DNA from 2 places in the Enterococcus sp. DIV1304_2 genome. Region 2 is predicted to be linked to the other one. Evidence: a T-box and tRNA genes for the amino acid it is inferred to sense, from the RefSeq annotation. Region 2 holds a T-box; the other holds one or more tRNA genes.
The links. A T-box is a leader RNA that pairs with one kind of tRNA and senses whether it is charged. The one in region 2 lies ahead of serS (serine--tRNA ligase), so its partner is inferred to be a tRNA-Ser.
Positions count from the first base shown of each region.

Region 1: it has a tRNA-Ser gene. The T-box ahead of serS (serine--tRNA ligase) is inferred to sense a tRNA for this amino acid. The anticodon was not compared.

Region 1 covers NZ_CP187851.1:1,859,888-1,870,782, reverse strand. Annotated here, with positions in the region: gene IGJ14_RS08600 (DUF1576 domain-containing protein) at 1-1,032, opposite strand, end outside; gene IGJ14_RS08595 (TetR/AcrR family transcriptional regulator) at 1,286-1,852, shown strand; tRNA gene IGJ14_RS08590 (tRNA-Ser) at 2,183-2,270, shown strand; gene IGJ14_RS08585 (hypothetical protein) at 3,087-3,650, opposite strand; gene asnB (asparagine synthase (glutamine-hydrolyzing)) at 4,302-6,197, shown strand; gene IGJ14_RS08575 (DUF2188 domain-containing protein) at 6,325-6,771, opposite strand; gene rpmG (50S ribosomal protein L33) at 6,989-7,153, shown strand; gene IGJ14_RS08565 (dihydrofolate reductase) at 7,236-7,727, shown strand; gene kdpA (potassium-transporting ATPase subunit KdpA) at 8,043-9,719, shown strand; gene kdpB (potassium-transporting ATPase subunit KdpB) at 9,735-10,895, shown strand, end outside.
Region 2 covers NZ_CP187851.1:3,039,999-3,050,893, reverse strand. Annotated here, with positions in the region: gene IGJ14_RS14055 (lipase family protein) at 1-385, shown strand, start outside; gene rsmG (16S rRNA (guanine(527)-N(7))-methyltransferase RsmG) at 672-1,385, shown strand; gene IGJ14_RS14045 (ParA family protein) at 1,397-2,164, shown strand; gene IGJ14_RS14040 (ParB/RepB/Spo0J family partition protein) at 2,151-3,041, shown strand; gene IGJ14_RS14035 (DUF951 domain-containing protein) at 3,060-3,251, shown strand; gene ychF (redox-regulated ATPase YchF) at 3,260-4,360, shown strand; gene IGJ14_RS14025 (DUF1129 domain-containing protein) at 4,441-5,136, shown strand; gene IGJ14_RS14020 (hypothetical protein) at 5,386-5,718, shown strand; gene guaB (IMP dehydrogenase) at 5,996-7,480, shown strand; gene serS (serine--tRNA ligase) at 7,550-8,821, opposite strand; T-box leader at 8,872-9,084, opposite strand; gene IGJ14_RS14005 (sensor histidine kinase) at 9,110-10,315, opposite strand; gene IGJ14_RS14000 (response regulator transcription factor) at 10,302-10,895, opposite strand, start outside.

The DNA of each region.
Region 1 (10,895 bases), 1.2 Mb from region 2:
TGAGGCAATGTAGATACCAATCAAAATCGGAAAACAATTTTTAACATGACTTCCGAATGAGCTGAAACCAGCCACTGAGATGATTCCTCCCACCACAGGCCCATTTAGCACACCACCGATCAGCAAGACGTAAGACATCAATAACAAGCCAACCAAGCCCATATTGATCAAGGTGGCGCCGATACCTGATGTGCCGATGAAATCTGTTGTTAGTTTTCCAGAAGACTCAAAGATTTCACGTAATCCTTTCAATTTGAATGCGTTAAAGAAGAAGCCACAAACAGCGGTTGATAAAAAGAATAAAAAGATGATCCAAGTCAATTCGTGGTGGTAATCAGTCGAAAGAATCGAGTGTACTTCGATCGAATAACTAAATTGCCGAAGAATACCTGTTACCAACATAGCAATCAACCCTGAAGTAAAACCAATATTATAAAGTGTAAAACCACGATGAAAGGTCAGAGTCTGAACAGCTAGGATCGGCAATAAAAAACCAACGATCAAACCGGCTAAATTACCCAAGAAAGCACCTTGAAGGATTGGTAAACCCATCCCGAACGTAATATAGCTGACAACTGGAGAGAGTGCACTACCAAATAAGCCAATCATTACATATTGAGAAAATGGTTTGTGCATAAAATAGGCATATAAATAAACACCGAGGATAATGGAGATGGAATTGTATAGATTTTTCCCAAAGAATGAAAAACCCGCGACAGTCAATATGGAAGCAAACATCGCACCATTCAACATGACTTTATGGCGATAGGCGAGTAACACAGAAGAGAGTGTAAGTAAGCCTACATTCATAAATGCGCTTCCAAATCCGCCTAAAGCAATATAATCAGTCAAGAGATTACTTGGAGAGGTCATGATGACCGTTAGTCCAACAAGATTATTTGTCAAAGAATCACTGAGCAAGCCAATAATCAAAAAAAACAATCCTGAAAAAATAAGGTAAAAATAGTTTTTCCTTTGAGAAATGATTCTTTTTTTAGGATGAATATAAATAACGTCACTTTTATTCTTCATTACACACCTTCTTTTCCTTTTTATTTAACTATAACTTGAAAGAAAACTTTAGGTCAACTTAAATTCAACACAAAATCAAAAATTGTAAGGGGAAACAAATTACGTAAAAAAATATTTAGAAAATTGAGAAAACCAATAAAAAACACATATATGCTTTAAAATATAACAATTTAGGTATATTATTTGCAAAAATTGATCAATATCGGTTAAAATAAAAGAACAGAGACTGTAGCATGAAGTGGGGGAGTTTATTATGAGAAGAAAAGTCTATACGAAGGATCAAATTCTGAAAGCTGCATATGAAGTTGTTGCTAAAGAAGGATTTAAAGGTTTCACTGCACGAAATATCGCGAAGAAGATGGGGATATCTACCCAACCGATTTACTTAGAGTTCAAAAATATGGAAGATTTAAAAAATACGCTATTAGATGTTATCTTCCAACAGTTAGAAGAAGAAGTGTTTCCTGTAGAGCGTACAGGAGATAAAATCATCGATTTAGGATTGAATTATATTTATTTCGCTAAGAAAAACCATAGCCTTTATATGGCTTTATATATCGATGAGCATGGAAATGGTCAAAAGATGCATGATTTTTCTTATAATTATTTCCGCAAGTTATTAAAAGAGGACGCCCGCTATAAAGATTTATCGGAAGAGTATATTGATGCGCTTCATACTGGTACTTGGGTAACCATCACTGGTATTGCTTCATTGATGTCTTCTAGTATTATGCATCCGACAGAAGAGCAAATCATTTCGATCATCAAAACGACGGTCGATTCTGTACTTGCAATTGAAAACCCAGAAAAAATACGTTAATTACAACAGCATGAGGTCGAGACAGAAGTGTTTAGCCTCTAGAAATAAGACGCCATCCACGAAAAATGTTCTTCAAATTTTTGTGGATGGCGCCTTATTTTTCGAAGAGGTTACTTCTACTGTTAACGCCGTTTCTTCGTTTTTTGGTGGTGCGAGAAGACGAATGTCCCGTAAGCTATTTTATTCCAATCCTGTAATTTGAAAAGTGTTTTCAAATTTAAACATAACAGTTATGGTATTTAAATGACCAGTTTACAAAACAAATAAGATGAACTGGAGTGCATAATACCTCTTGACATTTGTAGAAAAAAGATTAAAAATAGTAGGCATGGAAGGTTGGCAGAGTGGTAATGCACCGGACTCGAAATCCGGCGAACCGGCTAACACCGGCGCGCAGGTTCAAATCCTGTACCTTCCTTTTATACCAACGGTTAGACACGATTTAGATCGTGTCTTTTTTGTTGAATTTTTACCCTAGAATATTTTTTGACTCCCCTTTTGGTACTCCTTTTATCATTTTACATACTCATCTCATGTGATTTGTAAATTTACAAACACAGTCTATTTTATGTATAAAGAAAGTTCTCTATAAAAAGAAAGAAACAACAAGGGACAGCCTAGCTATCCCTTGAAAGTCAACCGTTATGGCAGTCTTTGCAACAGTAGCGACATCCATCGAAACTTTTGGATGTGTGGGTTGTGCTTGCTTTATGTAGGGCTTCTTCACATGTAGAAAATACGCCAATAAAAAGTGCATCCTCTGGACAATGCGTACATGAGATCACGTGGACTTCGTGATTTCCTCGATCATCTGTTTTTTTGTTAAAATAATAAATTGCCATCTATATCTACCATCCTGATTTATTTCAACGTCTTGTTCGTTGATAGTATAAATTATACGGGAAGGTTGAGTGATCATGAGGATTATTTTTTCGCTATGATGGAAGAGGTTGTTTAAAAAAAATCTTGCAATAAAAAGGATGGAAAAAAATTTATTATTAAAGTAGCGATTGCTAATCTTGATTTTTTTGTCGTTGAATCTCAAGTTATTGCTTTTTGTTGCTCGCAATAAAAAAATCAATTAGCTTCCTAGCTTGAGGAATAAATAATTTTTATTTAGAAGAAGATAAGCGCAGAAATCCAAACAACGGTGTAGTCTTTTTTGGTTTCTGCGCTTGTTTTCTTGTATTCAAGTAATCTGTTCTCTTTAAATATATTTTCTATTTATCTGAAATCAGCTAATATAGCCATGATTTTTTAGGGATTTTTGATGTTCGCAAGGTGTTCCGACGATCGTGAAAGGAGTTATTTTAGTCGTCGTCGTTTGCCCATTCCATTCATAGGCGTAATTTCTGCCGCTCCAATTCTTGTCGCAAGCGAAGCAGTGATATTCTACCTCTATTCTTCCAGTTGCGTCTTCTGCTTGAATCCAGCCGATAGACTGAGCGGTACCGTTCGTGATATTCGCTTGATTTAAATCCCAATCATAAGGATCTGAGCTAAATGCACTCAATGGTGTAGCAGGTGTATTCATTGCTTTTTCCAAAACTGGATCTTCTGTTTGCTTTTGTTCTGTAAGTGTTTGGTTTGCAAATGGTCGATTCTTTTCGCTTGTTGTTTCTGTTGTAGTTAATGAACGTTCGGTACTTTTTGTCTGTGAAGTATTCGTGGCTTCTTGAACTGCCGTATTTTGGATTTCTGGGGCAAATAAAGGAAATAGCATGATTCCTAACATAAATGCCCCAATAATAGTTGTTACCCCTAACAATATCCCCAATAGTACTTTTCCGATTTTCATGTTGATCCTTCCTAACTTTAAAATAAAATATGTTCTTAAATTGAGCATCTCCGAAATTCGTTTTTTCGTCAAGTGATTTGATAGCAGGTTACAGTTATTGTATATTGATTTTTATTACTTGAAATTTACCTATTATATAAAGTGAAGCAGGTAGTACAAAGAGTTACTCAGTTATTTTCAAATGTAATAAGAGGCAAATAAAAAGTTTTTTTAATATTGTGCCGAGTAGTTCTCGTTTCTACCAAACAGAATAACTGACTTTTTTTTCGCATGATGATTTTCTTACATGCCGACGTAAAAGACAGTGATGGATAAAAGGTATCCTATCAAAGCGCAAGTAAAGAAGATTTTAGATTGAAATAAAAAATGAAATCGCTTGTTATTTTGAAGATATACGTCTACAAAAATCTCCCTATTTATGAATAACATGAAATATTTGTAAACTATAGGAGAATCCAGTAGCTTCCTAGGATAAAACATGTTAAATTAATTGTTGAGTCTACTTTTTTTAAAGATAGAGATTTTTCATTTTTATTTGTTTTCATGTGACGAAATTGTAAGAGTGAAAATCATTCATTCTGGATGCCTTCCTGTGATAAGATTCATGTGGACATAATAATGGAATAGTAATTTTAGTAGGATGTGAAATAAATGTGCGGAATCGTAGGATTTGTTAATGACAAAGATAATAAAAAAGCAATCATCAATGACATGATGGATCGCATCATTCACCGCGGACCGAATAGTTCAGGTGAATACATTGATCGTGATGTGGCTTTGGGTTTTAGACGTCTAAGTATTATTGACTTAGAAGGGGGCACACAGCCCATTTACAATGAAGATCAAACAAAGATCATTATTTTTAATGGAGAAATCTACAACTATCAACCACTTAGAAAAGAATTGATCGACGCGGGTCACATTTTCAAAACCCATGCAGATACAGAAGTTTTACTGCATGGCTATGAAGAATGGGGCACTGAGTTATTGCAAAAAGTACGTGGAATGTTTGCTTTTGCGATTTGGGATAATGAGAAAAAAGAATTATTTGGTGCAAGAGACCATTTTGGGATCAAACCATATTATTATGCTGAAATGAACGGAACATTGATGTTTGGTTCTGAAATCAAGAGCTTCTTACCACATCCAGATTTCAATAAAGAATTAAATCGGGAAGCATTGAAACCATATATGACGTTCCAATATTCTCCTTTGAATGGTGAAACTTTCTTTAAAGGTGTCTATCGTTTGCCAGAAGGTCATTATTTCACTTACAAAGATGGCAAAATGGATATCCAACAGTATTGGGATGCGAACTTTGAAGAAAAGGGCACACAAAGCCGTCAAGAATGGATCGATCAAATTGATGAAACTGTGAAAGCATCGATCGAAGCACACACGATCAGTGATGTGGAAGTTGGCTCGTTCTTATCAAGTGGGGTCGATTCAAGTTATGTGACTTCTGTTTTGAAACCAGACCATTCATTCTCAATAGGCTTTGATGATAAAACCTATAATGAAGCAATCGAGGCGCGTAAATTAACAGAAATGCTTGACTTGGATAACACCGCAGCTGTCATTGATGGAGACATGTCCTTTAAGGCTTTCCCTTTGATCCAATACCATTTAGATGAACCGGATTCTAATCCATCTTGTGTACCGTTATATTTCTTAGCAAATCTTGCGGCACAAAGTGTACGAGTCGTTCAATCTGGTGAAGGGGCAGATGAATTATTTGCTGGCTATCAATCGTATGGCTTCCACACGAATTCAAAATTTATCCGAGTGATTGCCCAAGGATTGAAAAAATTACCTAAAGGAACGCGCTATAACTTAGGAAGAAAAATCGGTAAGATGCGTAATTTCCATGGTAGGATCCATTTATATGAATCATTAGCGCCTGCCAAAGAATATTTTATCGGGCATGCACGGATCTTTGAAGAAAACGAAGCAGCCAACCTGTTGACTCCAGAGTTTCAACAAGCCCCAACAGTCAAAGAAATCATGGCAGAACATTATGCGAAAACGGAAGGAATCCAAGACGAGATCAACAAGATGCAATATGTTGACTTACACCAATGGATGCCAAAAGATATTTTATTGAAAGCCGATAAACTTTCAATGGCAAGTTCACTGGAAGTGCGAGTACCATTACTAGATATCGAAGTGATGAAATTAGCACAACAGATCCCAAGCAAGTATTTATTGAATCAAAACAATACGAAAGATGTCTTTAGACAAGCTGCGAATAAGCATCTGCCTGAGGAATGGTCAAATCGTGTAAAACTTGGGTTCCCTGTACCGATCAAAGCTTGGCTTAAAGAAGAACATGGCTACCGCCAAGTAAAAGAATTATTTACAGCTGATTTTGCGAAAGAGTTCTTTGATCAAGCGAAAATCATCCAATTACTTGATGACCATCATGAAGGTAGAAGTGAAGAACAACGTAAGATTTGGACGATTTTCAGTTTCTTGACGTGGTACAAAGTTTATTTTGTGGATGAAACGATTCCTCAAGCTGAACCGATCCAATATGTAACAGTTTAGAAGGTAAAATATTTTTTCTAATGAATAAAAAAACGAAGAGTGCCGATCCATAATGGATAGACTCTTCGTTTTTTGTCGTAAATTGACATTGCTTGCTTTTTTAATCCAAACAAGCGATGAGGAACAATCAATAATGCACTTCTCGCTCGAATGTACCATCTTTTTTGTAGATCATTAAGGAAGTCTCTTTATTACGAGCTACTTCTTTGCCTTTTTCAACGGCTTCTTCCTTATGGTCGAAGTGATTGCTTGCTTTTTCAGCTCCTTTTGAGCGAACGATCCAGTGCTCCTCTTCAAACTTTACTTCGACTGTAGCATCTAATAATTTCGCCGCTCGTGGATTGCTATCATGCTTGTCATTTTTTTGTGGATTTTTCTCTTTTGAGAAAGCTTTCTTCTCTTTCTCATCTGCACTTTCAACCCATTCTTTCGCTTGACTGATCGCAATCGGGATTGCACGATCATCAGGATAGCCTTCATCTAAAAGCGCATTGCCGATATCGATTGCTTTCTTTTTCGTCAATTCTTCCAAGTTCTTCATGGCTGGTGGAAAATCTTTCATATTCCAAGGCATAGTTAACTCCTCCTAAAAGAATAATTGATTTTACTACTATAACAAGTGTAATCTCAACTTGGTAAAAAGAAAAATCATCTGTTTCAATTTTTGCTGTGCTTATTTTTTTCTCGTCAAGTAGAACTACTTAACAAAATCGTGAAAAAGGCTAGCAATCTGATAAAAATCATGGTAAGATAATCAAGTCTGAGAGTCATCTTAGAGGATTCTAGTATAAATGGGAGGGAAAATCATGCGCGTAAACATTACTTTAGAGTGTACTTCTTGTAAAGAACGTAACTACCTAACTAACAAAAACAAACGTAACAATCCTGATCGTTTGGAAAAGCAAAAATATTGCCCACGCGAACGTAAAGTTACTTTGCACCGCGAAACAAAATAATATGTCTAAAAAAGTTTGGGTCTGTACCCAAGCTTTTTTATTTTTAGTATAATCAAGTAGTAGATGAAAGGAGCGAGTCAAAATGTTTATTTCCATGTGGGCCCAAGACAAGAATGGATTGATCGGTAAAGATGGGTTATTGCCTTGGCGTTTGCCAAATGATATGCGTTTTTTCAGAGAACATACGGTGGATCGTTTATTAGTGATGGGGCGTAAAACATATGAAGGCATGGGCGATCTATCTCTTCCTTATCGCCACATCATCGTGTTGACTACCCAAGAAGATTTTGAGGTCAAAGAAAATGCAGAAGTCATGCATTCAATCGATGAATTATTGGCTTTTGCGGAGACTGTTTCAGAAGATATTTATGTTTCTGGTGGAAGTCGGATCTTTCAAGAACTATTGCCCCAGACTGGGATCATTTGGCGAACACTGATCGATGGTGAGTTTGAAGGAGATACGTATATTGGAGAAATCGACTTTAGTGATTTTGAACTAGCAGAAGAACATATCGGTATCACGGATCAAGAAAACCATTATGCCCATCGCTTCCAAAAATGGGTAAGAAAGTAAGCTCTGATCATTGATGCATAAAATGGAGGATTGAAAGAAATAAAGGGAGATGTTCAAGATCATGGGAGCATCTTTTTTTTGTCTTTTTTATAGAGAAACAGCTAAGTCAAGCGAGCGTTGCTCCTTAAGATTTAGCTGTTTTTTTGTGTTGTATAAAGAACATATAAAGAAATTTCTTGAATATTAACACTATCTTTATAGTCCTTTGTCTATGATGAAAACAAAGGAGAGGAAGAAAATGATCTTATTTTTAGGTTGTATCAGTATTATTTTGTTAGCTTATCTATTCTGGTTTTTATTTAAGGGGGAAGAGCAATGATGAGTGCAGTATTTCAAGGGTTGTTTTTCTTTTTTATTCTACTCGTTTTAGCCGCACCTCTTGGGTGGTACATCAAGTTGATCATGACAGGGGAAACACCAAAATATGTACGTTTCATCCAACCAATCGAACGCTTTTTTTATCAATTGATTGGTCCTGAGAGTCAAAAGAAAATGACGGCGAAGCGCTATTTAGCGCATGTGTTGGGTGTTGGAATCTGTTCTTTGCTATTTTTAACCGGATTATTGATGGTCCAAGGTTGGCTTCCTGGTAATAACGGCGTAGAAAATCTGTCATTTGATTTAGCCGTGAATACAGCTGTTAGTTTTGTGACAAATACCAACTGGCAAGCTTACGCAGGAGAAGTGACACTGTCGAATACGACGCAAATGTTTGGTTTGACTGTGCAAAATTTCCTGTCAGCAGCGGTTGGTTTAGCGGTTCTTTGTGCATTGATCCGCGGCATCATCCAAAGGAAATCAAGCCAACTGGGCAATTTTTGGCAAGATCTAGTACGTAGTTTGCTTTACATTTTTTTACCACTTTCATTAATTACTGCTGTACTTCTGATTTCCCAAGGCGTGGTTCAAACGTTTAGTCATGGGATGTCATACACTGGTCTATCTGGAGAATCTTTATGGTTGTATCTAGGACCTGTGGCCAGTCAAGTAGCCATCAAGCAATTAGGAACCAATGGTGGTGGATTTTTTGGTGCAAATTCCGCGCATCCATTTGAGAATCCGACGATCTTTTCTAATTTCATCGAGAATCTCGCCATCTTGTTGATACCTACTGCATTGATTTTTGCTTTCGGCTATTGGGTCAAAGAATGGAAACAAGGTCGAACGATTTTGATCGTTTCGTTTGTTTTTCTTTTTGCAGCTTTTGTAGGTGTAGCAATTAGTGAATATCATGGGCCCGCTTTTACGGATGTACTGGGTTCACTGAATATGGAAGGAAAAGAAGTACGTTTTGGTGTGGGTTGGTCAAGCTTATGGGCTGTTAGCACAACAGCGGCATCGAATGGATCAGTCAATGCAATGTTGGACAGTTTTACGCCTCTCGGTGGTGGTATTCCGCTTTTCTTGATGCAATTAGGGGAGATCATCTTTGGAGGTGTGGGTAGTGGATTATATGGCATGTTGGCATTTCTACTACTGACGGTTTTTATCGCTGGGCTACTTGTCGGTCGTACGCCAGAATATTTAGGCAAGAAAATCGAAGCTTTCGATATCAAGATGGCTAGTTTAGTGATTTTGACGCCAGTATTATTGACGTTGTTTGGTACGATGGCAGTTTCACTGCATCCTGATGTTTTAACTTGGTTGACCAATAAAGGTCCCCATGGATTTAGTGAGTTGCTATATAATGTGACTTCTTTAGCAAATAATAACGGGAGTGCATTTGGTGGGTTGACGGCAGATACACCGTTTCTAAATCTTTTAGGAAGTGTCTTGATGTTGTGCTCTCGCTACATTCCGATCGTTGCTATTTTGTTCTTGGCTGAAAACATGGGAAGGAAGAAAACCATCGCGATCAATGATGGAACACTTTCAACAACGAATGGCACATTCATCTCCATGTTGATGATCGTTATCCTTGTTGTCGGAGCATTGAGCTTTTTACCAGCGTTGGCATTAGGTCCGATCGCTGATCATTTTACCTTAAGTTAGAAGGAGTAAAATCAAATGAAAACTATTTATGTATGGGCAATCAAAGAAGCCTTTGTCAAATTAGACCCAAGACAACAAATCAAAAACCCAGTGATGTTCATGGTCTACATCGGAGCGATCTTAGCGACGATCCTTTGTTTTGAACAAACAACCGTGCCTTTATGGTTTACTATAACGATCACCTCTTTGTTATGGATCACTTTGTTGTTTGCAAATTTTGCCGAAGCAGTGGCAGAAGGTCGCGGAAAAGCGCAGGCAAATAGCTTGAAGCAAGCAAAAAAAGAAGTAGTCACTTATAAGATCAATCGCTTAGAAGACATTGAAAACCAAGAATTTATTGAGATCAAATCTTCTGATCTCAAAAAGGGGGATCTGATTTACGTAGTATCGGGTCAACAAATTCCGGCGGATGGTGATGTAATCGAAGGAGCTGCTTCAGTGGACGAAAGTGCCATTACAGGGGAATCAGCGCCAGTGATCCGTGAATCAGGGGGCGATCGAAGTGCCGTTACTGGTGGGACGACGGTGGTTTCTGATTACTTGGTGATCCGTGTGACATCCGAAAATGGACACTCCTTTTTAGATCAAATGATTTCAATGGTGGAAGGGACACAACGAAAGAAAACCCCGAATGAGATCGGGTTACAAATCTTTTTGATCACTTTAACGATCATCTTTTTAGCGGTCTCTGTTAGTTTAGTTCCTTTTACCGAATTCAGTAGTCAGCTGTCAGGTAAAGGGACGCCGATTGCGACGATCGTTGTCATTGCTTTATTCGTATGTTTAGCGCCAACGACGATCGGTGCATTGATTTCATCGATCGGAATTGCTGGAATGAGTCGGTTAACGAAAGAAAACGTGATTGCAATGAGTGGTCGTGCCATCGAAGCAGCGGGAGATGTTGATGTATTACTGTTAGATAAAACAGGAACGATTACTTTAGGAAATCGTCGGGCAAGTGAGTTTTTACCGGTCAATGGTGTCACAGAACAACAATTAGCTGATGCAGCACAACTTTCATCTTTGGCAGATGAGACGGCAGAAGGCCGCAGTATTGTCATTTTAGCTAAAGAAAAATTTGCTTTGCGGGAACGTATTTTTGAAAAATCTGAAGTGAAGTTCATTGATTTTAGTGCGCAAACCCGCATGAGCGGCATGGATTATCGTGGCGATCAG
Region 2 (10,895 bases):
TTCTCGGTCAGAAAAAATTTATTTAGAGGATAGCCAAGCATTGGCTGTCGTACGGACCGCAGCAAGTAAATTTGATGAGGCGATGGGCAATGTTCGCGTGATTTACCAAAACGGGATCACGGAGTTGGAAGAGTTATGGAATGACTGGTTGAGAAGAATACGCAATTATACGCCGCATTTAACTTATAACGAGGTAATTGAAACATTAGCCGAAGTGGATTGTACAAAATGGGAGATTGTCGATGAACCAACACAGGAATTTAGAGATAAGATTCGCCAAATTGATCAGATGTCAGAACAGTTTCAAACACTCGCCGATGAAATTACCCAAAAGATTAATGAAATGGTGGCTCAGGACAAAGAATTAGCGAATCAATTGTTCTAACACTTGCTACAAAAGTGAACGATCGATAAAGGCCCTATTGAGAAGTGACTGTTGTCTAACTAAATAATAGAAAATAAAGGAGTGTGAGCAACGGGCAGAACACTCTTTTTGTGTTGTCCGAGGGCTGATTATTTTTTTATTTTAGAAGTAGAATTTACCTACTTCCGAATTTGGCATAACCTCCTTTAAATTTATATATAGAAAGATTGCAACTCAGCTCATTTTGCGTTAAAGTAGGAAGAGATTCTGTGAAACAATTAGCTGTTTCACAATGAAAGGACAAATTATGACACCAGAAGAATTTCGCCAAGTCTTGGCAGAAAAAGACATTCATTTATCAGATAAGCAAATGGCGCAGTTTGACCGTTATTTTCATTTATTAGTCGAGTGGAATGAAAAAATGAATTTGACGGCGATCACTGATCGAGAAGAGGTTTACTTAAAACACTTTTATGATTCATTGACATTGGCATTTGATGTTGATTTTTCAACTGGCCTGACTTTATGTGACGTCGGCTCAGGAGCTGGGTTCCCAAGTATTCCTTTAAAAATTGCTTTTCCTGAGTTACAAATAACGATTGTTGATTCCTTGAATAAGCGAATCACTTTTTTAACTGAGTTAACGAATCAATTAGAAATCGATGCATCTCTTTATCATGATCGTGCAGAAACATTTGGGCAAAATCCGCAATTCCGTGCATCATTTGATTTTGTGACTGCTCGTGCAGTGGCACGTTTGAATGTATTGACGGAACTGTGTTTACCATTAGTGAAACAAGAGGGCTATTTCTATGCACTGAAAGCTGCGAAAAGCGAAGAAGAATTGGCAGAAGCGAAACCAGCGATTGCGCAATTAGGTGGTAAATTTATCGGAGAGCAAGCAATTGAACTACCTAAAATCTCGGACAAACGCCACATTCTGATTATACAGAAGAAGAAACCAACACCGAAGAAGTATCCAAGAAAACCTGGGTTGCCGAATAAGCAACCAATCAAGTAGGAGGAGAAGAGATGGCACAAATTATATCCGTTGCAAATCAAAAAGGCGGCGTTGGTAAAACAACGACAACTGTAAATCTAGGTGCTTGTTTAGCCAGTTTAGGTAAACAAGTGTTGCTAGTAGATATGGATGCACAAGGAAATGCCACTAGCGGAGTAGGCATTCGTAAACCTGATGTGACACAAGATATTTATGATGTATTAGTCAATGAGTTACCAATTGCTGAAGCGACAATTGCTACTGAACATGAAAACTTGAGTATTGTGCCTGCCACTCTTCAATTAGCGGGAGCGGAAATTGAATTGACCTCAATGATGGCAAGAGAATCACGTTTAAAAAGTTCACTGGCTGAAGTCAACGATCAGTATGACTACATTTTAATTGATTGTCCGCCATCTTTAGGTCATCTAACCATCAACTCATTTACTGCAAGTGATTCGATTTTGATCCCTGTGCAGTGTGAATACTATGCGTTAGAAGGGTTAAGTCAACTGCTGAATACTGTTCGCTTGGTACAAAAACACTTCAACCCTGAATTGGAAATCGAAGGCGTGTTATTGACGATGTATGACGCTCGAACGAATCTAGGGAATGAAGTGGTGGAAGAAGTACGGAAGTATTTCCGTGAAAAAGTGTATGACACAGTGATTCCTCGAAACATTCGTTTGTCAGAGGCACCAAGTCATGGAAAACCTATCATTGATTATGATCCGCGTTCCAGAGGCGCTGAAGTGTATCAAGCATTAGCAAAGGAAGTGGTCGATCGTGAAGAAAAGTAAAGGACTAGGTCGGGGAATCGACGCGCTGTTTCAAGATTTGGAAAATTTAGAAACAGTCAACGTGAAAGATGAAACTGTTATTCAGTTGCCACTAAACGAATTGCGTCCTAATCCGTATCAACCACGTAAAACATTTGAAGAAGTATCATTGCAAGAATTAGCGAACTCGATCGAGTACTCCGGCGTCTTTCAACCGATCATTGTTCGTCGTTCGTCGGTGAAAGGTTATGAGATCATCGCAGGTGAACGTCGTTTCCGGGCGTCTAAGTTAGCTGGCAAAGAAACGATTCCTGCAATTGTCAGAGATTTCGACGAAGAAGCGATGATGCAAGTTGCAGTTTTAGAAAACTTACAACGTGAAGACTTGAATCCTTTAGAAGAAGCAGAAGCTTACGAGATGTTGATGAAGAACTTAAAGTTGACACAAGCTGAAGTCGCAAGTCGTTTAGGGAAAAGTCGTCCTTATATCGCAAACTATTTGCGTTTATTGACATTGCCTGATTTAGTGAAAGAAATGGTCCAAGATCAACGATTATCTATGGGACAAGCTCGTACGTTACTTGGATTAAAAAATAAACAATTGATATTAAAATTAGCCAATCGTGTCGTCACAGAAAATCTAACGGTTCGACAATTAGAGCAGATTGTTTCCGAGCTGAATCAAAATGATGGGCAAGAAAAGAAAAAAATCCCACGTTTAGCAAAGGAAAAACCGTATTATATCCGTGAGAGTGAAGATCGCTTGATGGATAAATTTGGAACAAGTGTCGCCATCCAAGAAAAGAATGGGAAAGGTAAAATCGAAATCGAATATCTTTCACAAAATGATTTAACTAGAATTCTTGATATTCTAAATATTCAATTTGATGAAGAATAAACAGAGGGAGGCTATGTTATGTACGACTTACATGATATCGTAGAAATGAAAAAACCTCATGCTTGTCAAACGAACCGTTGGGAGATCATCCGAATGGGCGCTGATATCAAAATCAAATGTATGAATTGCGGTCATATCGTGATGATGACCCGTCGAGAATTTGAGAAAAAAATGAAAAAAGTACTTGAAAAAAATGTAGAGAAAGAGTGAATGAATTTATGGCATTAACTGCTGGAATTGTGGGTTTACCCAACGTAGGAAAATCAACTTTGTTCAATGCAATTACAAAGGCGGGAGCAGAGGCTGCCAACTATCCTTTTGCGACTATTGATCCAAATATTGGAATGGTTGAAGTACCTGATTGGCGTTTACAACGTTTAACAGAATTAGTAAAACCAAAGAAAACTGTACCAACAACCTTTGAATTTACAGATATTGCTGGAATCGTTAAGGGGGCAAGTAAAGGTGAAGGATTAGGAAACCAATTTTTAAGTCATATTCGACAAGTAGATGCAATCTGTCATGTCGTTCGTTGTTTTGACGATGACAACATCACACACGTAGAAGGACGTGTCGATCCTTTAGCAGATATCGATACGATCAATCTAGAGCTTGTCTTAGCAGATTTAGAGTCAGTGACGAAGCGCTATACACGTGTGGCAAAAATTGCAAAAACAAAAGATAAAGATGCAGTCGCTGAATTAGCGGTGTTAGAGAAAATCAAACCAGTATTAGAAGATGGACGTTCAGCACGTTCGATCGAATTTACAGAAGAAGAACAAAAAATCGTTAAATCTTTATTCTTGTTAACAACAAAACCGATCTTGTATGTGGCGAATGTGGCAGAAGATGAAGTAGCAAATGCAGATGCGAATGAATATGTTCAAGCAGTCCGCAATTTTGCTGCAGAAGAAAACGCAGAAGTGATTGTCGTTAGCGCCAGAGCAGAAGAAGAAATTGCTGAGCTGGATGACGAAGATAAAGCAGAGTTTCTTGAAGCATTAGGCATTGAAGAGTCAGGGTTGGATCAATTGATTCGTGCGGCGTATGACCTATTAGGATTAGCAACATACTTTACAGCAGGTGAACAAGAAGTTCGTGCGTGGACGTTCAAAAAAGGAATCAAAGCGCCACAAGCTGCAGGAATCATCCATACCGATTTTGAACGTGGCTTTATCCGTGCAGAAACAGTCTCATTTGAAGATTTAGACCAATACGGAACGATGCACGCAGCGAAAGAAGCCGGACGTGTACGATTAGAAGGGAAAGACTATGTCGTTCAAGATGGCGACGTTATGTTATTCCGTTTTAATGTATAAAAAGGCTATCATACGGTGTATGTGATATGTTAAAATGTCTTTTGTGACAACCGTCAGCGTCTAAGGAGGACTGTAAAATAATGGAAGCAGAACAGTTACGCGAAATCGTAAAAGAAAATGCGCAGTTAGAAGAACAACTAACAAAACGTAATCAACAATATATTTTTGACTTAAAGAAGTCGCTAGAAGCAGCGAATTTATCAGAAGAAGAAAAAGTAACGGCTTTGCATGAGATGTTACCCGTTTTAGTATCCGAACAAAAAGGTGGGAAAACAGCCCGCCAATTATTTGGAACGGTATCTGAAAGAACAGAAGCAATCATCAATAAACCGGTTGAAGTGAAAACTTCTTCGACACCAACGTTGATGTGGTTGGACAATACATTACTCTTACTCGGATTATTGAGTGTCATGATCGCAATCACTGGATTGTTTTCACGTGAAACAACGCCTGCTTATGGAATCACCACACTTGTACTAGGTTCAGCTATTGGTGGATGGGTCTTTTACTTGATGTACAAGTATATTTACCAGTATGAGTATCCAGGTGCTGATCGTAGTAAAAAACCTGGAATGGGTAAAACCTTGTTGATTTTGGGTGGAACGACATTGATCTGGGTCATTGCTTTTTCAGCAACAACCTTGTTGCCACCAATCGTTAACCCGTTATTAGATCCAGTAGTGATCATCATCATCGGTGCAGCAGCTCTTGCGTTGCGTTACTATTTAAAGAAAAAATATGGCATCGTTGGCAGTCTTTCTGTTCCAAGAAGATAATTTATTGGACTTAGAAATTATGTGACTTACGAGACGAACAATAAAGAAGAGAATGTGTTAGCATTACGCTGCCCGTTCTCTTTTTTATTGTTTATTTCTATTGATTTGACAGTGACGACCATGATCTCAAAACACTCTTTTATTATTATAAAAAATAATAAAAGAGTGTTATTATCAAATAATAGAGATAATCACTGATGTTATAAAACATGTTGAGCGAGATAGTTAAACGATGAGGGGTGAATGAATATGAAAAAAGTCAAATGGATATTTTCTATCAATGCTGACGGAGTGCCTCTGTTTGGTTATGCCGGAATCAAAACTGGACAATTTATTCTTGGGCATGGAAGAAAGTTTCAAAAAGAAATGCGGTCTGTTTTAGGACCAGAAATCGAGCTGGATTTCATTAGCTATAATACAAGAAACCCAGAGACACTAACTGCTGATTTATTTGTGTATACCGATGTCGATGAAAAGTATCTTGACGAAGAGACGAAGAAAAAAGGCTTAAGCATTCCCTATAAACTATATTATTTGAATGAGATTGAAAAGATCAAAGAATCGATCGAAGCAAATGTTTAAAAAGTGAATCGCATCTTTTCTTTCTTGAAGTGTACTCGTTTCAGTTTAGTAAAAATATTGAGTAAGAAAAAAGAACGTGCAGTGTAAGACGAAAGCGCTAACTAACATTTGATCTTGATCAAACATTAGGAGACGCTTCATTATGCTGGTACGTTCTTTTTTTAGGATTCACTGAGTAGTTCCTTAGAAAAAACAAGGGATTAGTAGAAGTTGTTGACTTACAAAAGAAAATCGATTATTTTAGTAGATAAACTAAACAAGAGGAGTGGTACTAAAAATGTCCAACTGGGAAACAAAGTTCACGAAAAAAGGATTTACTTTTGATGATGTCTTATTGATACCAGCAGAAAGTCACGTGTTACCAAACGAAGTGGATATGAGTGTACAATTAGCAAAAAATATCAAATTGAATATTCCTATCATCAGTGCAAGTATGGATACAGTTACTGACAGCAAAATGGCGATTGCTATGGCAAGACAGGGTGGTCTAGGTGTCATCCATAAAAACATGACAATCAGCGAACAAGCAGACGAAGTACGTAAAGTGAAACGTTCTGAAAGTGGTGTAATCATTGACCCATTCTTCTTGACACCACAACACTTGGTCGCAGATGCTGAAGAATTAATGAGCAGATACCGTATCAGTGGAGTTCCAATCGTCGAAACATTGGAAAACCGCAAATTAGTAGGAATCATTACAAACCGTGATATGCGTTTTGTTACAGACTTCCATATCGAAATCAGCGAAGTCATGACAAAAGAAAACTTAGTAACAGCCCCAGTAGGCACTTCTCTAAAAGATGCAGAAAAAATCTTACAACAACATAAAATCGAAAAACTACCGATCGTTGATGATGCAGGTCGATTAAGTGGTTTGATCACGATCAAAGATATCGAAAAAGTAATCGAGTTTCCAAATGCAGCAAAAGATGAACATGGTCGTTTGTTGGTAGCTGCAGCAGTTGGTGTGACGAGTGACACATTTGAGCGTGCCCAAGCGTTACTTGATGCTGGCGCAGATGCTATCGTCATCGATACAGCTCATGGACATAGTGCGGGCGTGATCCGTAAAATCCAAGAAATTCGTACAACCTTCAAAGATGCAACGTTGATTGCCGGTAATGTGGCAACAGCAGAAGCAACAAAAGCGTTATACGATGTTGGTGTTGACGTGGTGAAAGTAGGTATCGGACCTGGTTCGATTTGTACGACACGTGTGGTAGCTGGTGTGGGTGTTCCCCAATTAACAGCCATTTACGATGCAGCTTCAGTTGCGCGCCAATATGGAAAAACCATTATTGCAGATGGTGGGATCAAATATTCTGGTGATATCGTCAAAGCTTTAGCAGCGGGTGGACATGCGGTTATGTTAGGTAGTATGTTGGCAGGAACCGATGAATCTCCAGGTGAATTTGAAATCTATCAAGGTCGTCGCTTCAAGACATATCGTGGAATGGGTTCATTAGGCGCCATGGAAAAAGGCTCAAAAGACCGTTACTTCCAAGGTGGCACGAATGAAGCCAATAAGTTAGTGCCAGAAGGTATTGAAGGCCGCGTAGCATACAAAGGAAGCGTAGCAGATATTCTCTTCCAAATGATCGGTGGCTTAAAATCTGGAATGGGTTATGTTGGCTCTGCAAACCTAAAACAATTAAGAGATGATGCACAGTTCATTCAAATGAGTGGCAGTGGGCTGAAAGAATCTCATCCACATGATGTACAAATTACGAAAGAAGCACCAAACTATTCTGTAGAATCATAATCAAACTTCTTGATCAAAAAAAAGCAGCTAAGCAATTCGTGCCAACGAATCACTTAGCTGCTTTATTGTTTATTTGATTACTTTTAGGTTCCCCATGTAAGGCACGAGTACTTCTGGAACTGTGACTGAACCATCTTCATTTTGATAGTTTTCAAGGATGGCAGCAACCGTACGGCCAACTGCTAAACCAGAACCATTCAGTGTATGTGCATAATGGATTTTTCCATCTGCATCTCGGTAACGGATCATCGCACGGCGCGCTTGGAAATCTTCACAGTTTGAGCAAGAACTGATTTCACGATACGTATCTTGTGCAGGGATCCATACTTCTAAATCGTACGTTTTCGCTGCTGAAAAGCCCATATCTCCAGTTGATAATGTCATAACACGGTAAGGTAAGTGTAATTTTTTCAAAATGTCCTCTGCGTCAGCGGTCATTTTTTCAAGTTCTTCATATGAATGTTCTGCATCAGCGAATTTCACCATTTCTACTTTATTGAACTGATGAAGACGAATCAATCCACGAGTATCACGACCGGCACTACCTGCTTCTGAACGGAATGCTGGGCTAAGTGCAGTGAAGTAAACAGGTAAATCTTCTTTTGCTAAGATTTCATTGCTGTAGTAGTTTGTTAAAGGAACTTCAGCTGTTGGGATCAAAGTTAAATCTGTATCAGCTAATTGGAAAACATCTTCTTTAAATTTAGGAAATTGACCAGTACCAAACATAGCTTGGCTGTTTACAGCGTAAGGTGTCATCATTTCAGTATAGCCATGTTCATAGACGTGTTGATCTAACATAAAATTATAAAGGGCACGTTCTAAGCGAGCACCTAATCCTTTATAGTAAACAAAGCGGCTTCCTGATACTTTTGCCCCACGTTCAAAATCAAGAATACCTAGATTTTCAGCAATTTCCCAGTGAGGTTTTGGTTCAAAAGCAAATTGACGAGGTTCACTCCAGCGACGAGCTTCCACGTTATCCTCTTCATCTTTACCCACCGGCACAGAATCATGAGGTAAATTAGGGAGAGTTGTAGCGATTTGTTGTAATTTTTCATCAACTTGTGCGACTTCTTCGTCTAGTGCTTTGATTTTCCCACCGACTTCTTTCATTTCAGCGATCTTCGCAGTTGCATCTTCTTTATTACGCTTTAATTGGGCGATTTCAGCAGATACATCATTACGGTATTTCTTCAATTCTTCACTTTCAACCAACAATTTTCTACGAGATTCATCTAACTCCACGAACTCCGCTAAGATTTCTTTTTTAACGCCACGTGACGTTAATTTTTCTTGTACATAATCAACATTTTGACGGATCATTTTAATATCTAACATTACTTTTCCTCCTTTTTTATATAAAAAAAACCAGCTCATCCAAAGAAATATCTTGGGACGAACTGGTTTGAGTTTCGCGGTACCACCCAAGTTCAGTCTGTAGAGACTGCACTTGTAAACAGATAACGGCTGTTGCCGACCATTCTTATTTCGAAAGGCACATTGGGTGAACTGGAACTTCGAAATTATTTTTTACTGATTTGCACCAACCATCAGCTCTCTTGAAAAAAATAAAATGTACTGGGTTCACTGTTTTCTTCTATTTGTATTCTAAGAATAGCGAAAAATTTAGTTTCCGTCAATATGTTCTGTCAGATTGCCGACTAACTTTTCATTTTTTTTAAGCGGGAAATGCATGATAAAAGACGTCCAATCTTGATCTGACTTCGCATAGATATAGCCACCGTGCAATGCTACGATACTTTGTGCAATGGCTAGACCAAGCCCTGTCCCGCCAGTTTCTTGTGAACGGGATTCTTCCACGCGGTAAAATCGATCAAATAGATTGTCAATGGCTTGTTGAGGAATCATGGCACCATTGTTTTTGACAACAACGATGACTTCTGAACCAAGTTGTTCAATTTCAATGATGATTTTAGTAGCTCCTTTGCCATATTTTAGGGCATTGGTTAATAAATTATTGAATACGCGAACCAACTTTTCGGTATCACCATCCATGATCAGTGAATTGATTGGAGATTCAACAAAAATTTGAATATCCTTTTTAGAAGCTTCTAGTTCAAAATCAGCTGCCAATTGTTCAATCAATTGGATCAAATCAAATGCAGAAAAATTCACAGGAACCGCCGGCTGACGTACCTTGGTATACTCGAACAGATCTTCTACCAATGATTTCATTTGTTTCGCTTTGACATAAGCAGTGTGAGTATATTTCAACAAATCTTCTTCTGTTTGATATTGACCATCTTCAATAAGACCTAAATAGCCAATAATTGATGTTAAAGGTGTGCGAATATCATGACTGACGTTTGTAATCAGTTCGTCTTTTGATTTTTCGATTTTACGTTCGTCTTCAATCGCCGCTACCGTACTGTCCACTAAGCCATTGATACTTTTGACTACACGACTAAGATCGCCGCTTAATTCGAAAGGGATACGATGGTCATAATTGCCATTAGCGATATAATGCAATTCACTAATAATGTGTCGCAATTGCATTTGTCGGTAGCGACGAATCAATCGCCAGTATAATACACCAACATCTAATAGAAAGAACACAGGAAAAATGAAGTTTCGACCATTCCAAAACAAATCACTATCTAAACGCTGGGCAAAGATATTTTTAGAATCCCAAATAGCGTTTGTCAAAGAAGGTGAACTACTGATGATCGAACTGATAATGACCAACATCGCTACATTCAATAGAAGCAGAAGGATGATCGTAATGATTCCTTCTGCTAATAATTCACTGATTTCTTTAGATGTCAGATTGATCCGGCGTCGTTTTTCGATCACTTTTTTATCTTGCATCAATTTTATAGCCCACTCCCCAAACGGTTTGAATGACTTTTTCTCCGCCAGTTGCTTCTTCAATTTTATCTCTTAGATGACTAACATGAACCATTACTGTTTTAGCAGAAACGATACTTTCTTGTTTCCAGACACGTTCAAAGATCTCATCTGCACTGAATACATGGTTAGGATGACTTGCAAGGAGATATAGAATACCAAATTCTAAGGCAGTCAGTTGGATTTCTTTTCCATCGATTGTTTTGACTTCATGTGAGTCTTTATTGATGATCAAGGCATTTACTTCTAGGACATCCGGTTGATCTGGTGTCACTTGCATTTTTGTGCGACGTAACAAAGATTTCACACGAGCCATTACTTCAAGAGGATTAAATGGTTTTGTTACGTAATCATCCGCTCCAGCTACTAATCCTTTGATTTTATCCATATCAGTCGTTTTCGCTGTTAACATAATGATCGGGATTTGTGATTCTTTTCTTAATTCTTTTACTACTTGCATGCCATCCATTTCAGGCATCATGATATCTAGAATAAGTAATTCAATATCAGGGATTGTTCGTACTTTTGATAATGCTTCTTTTCC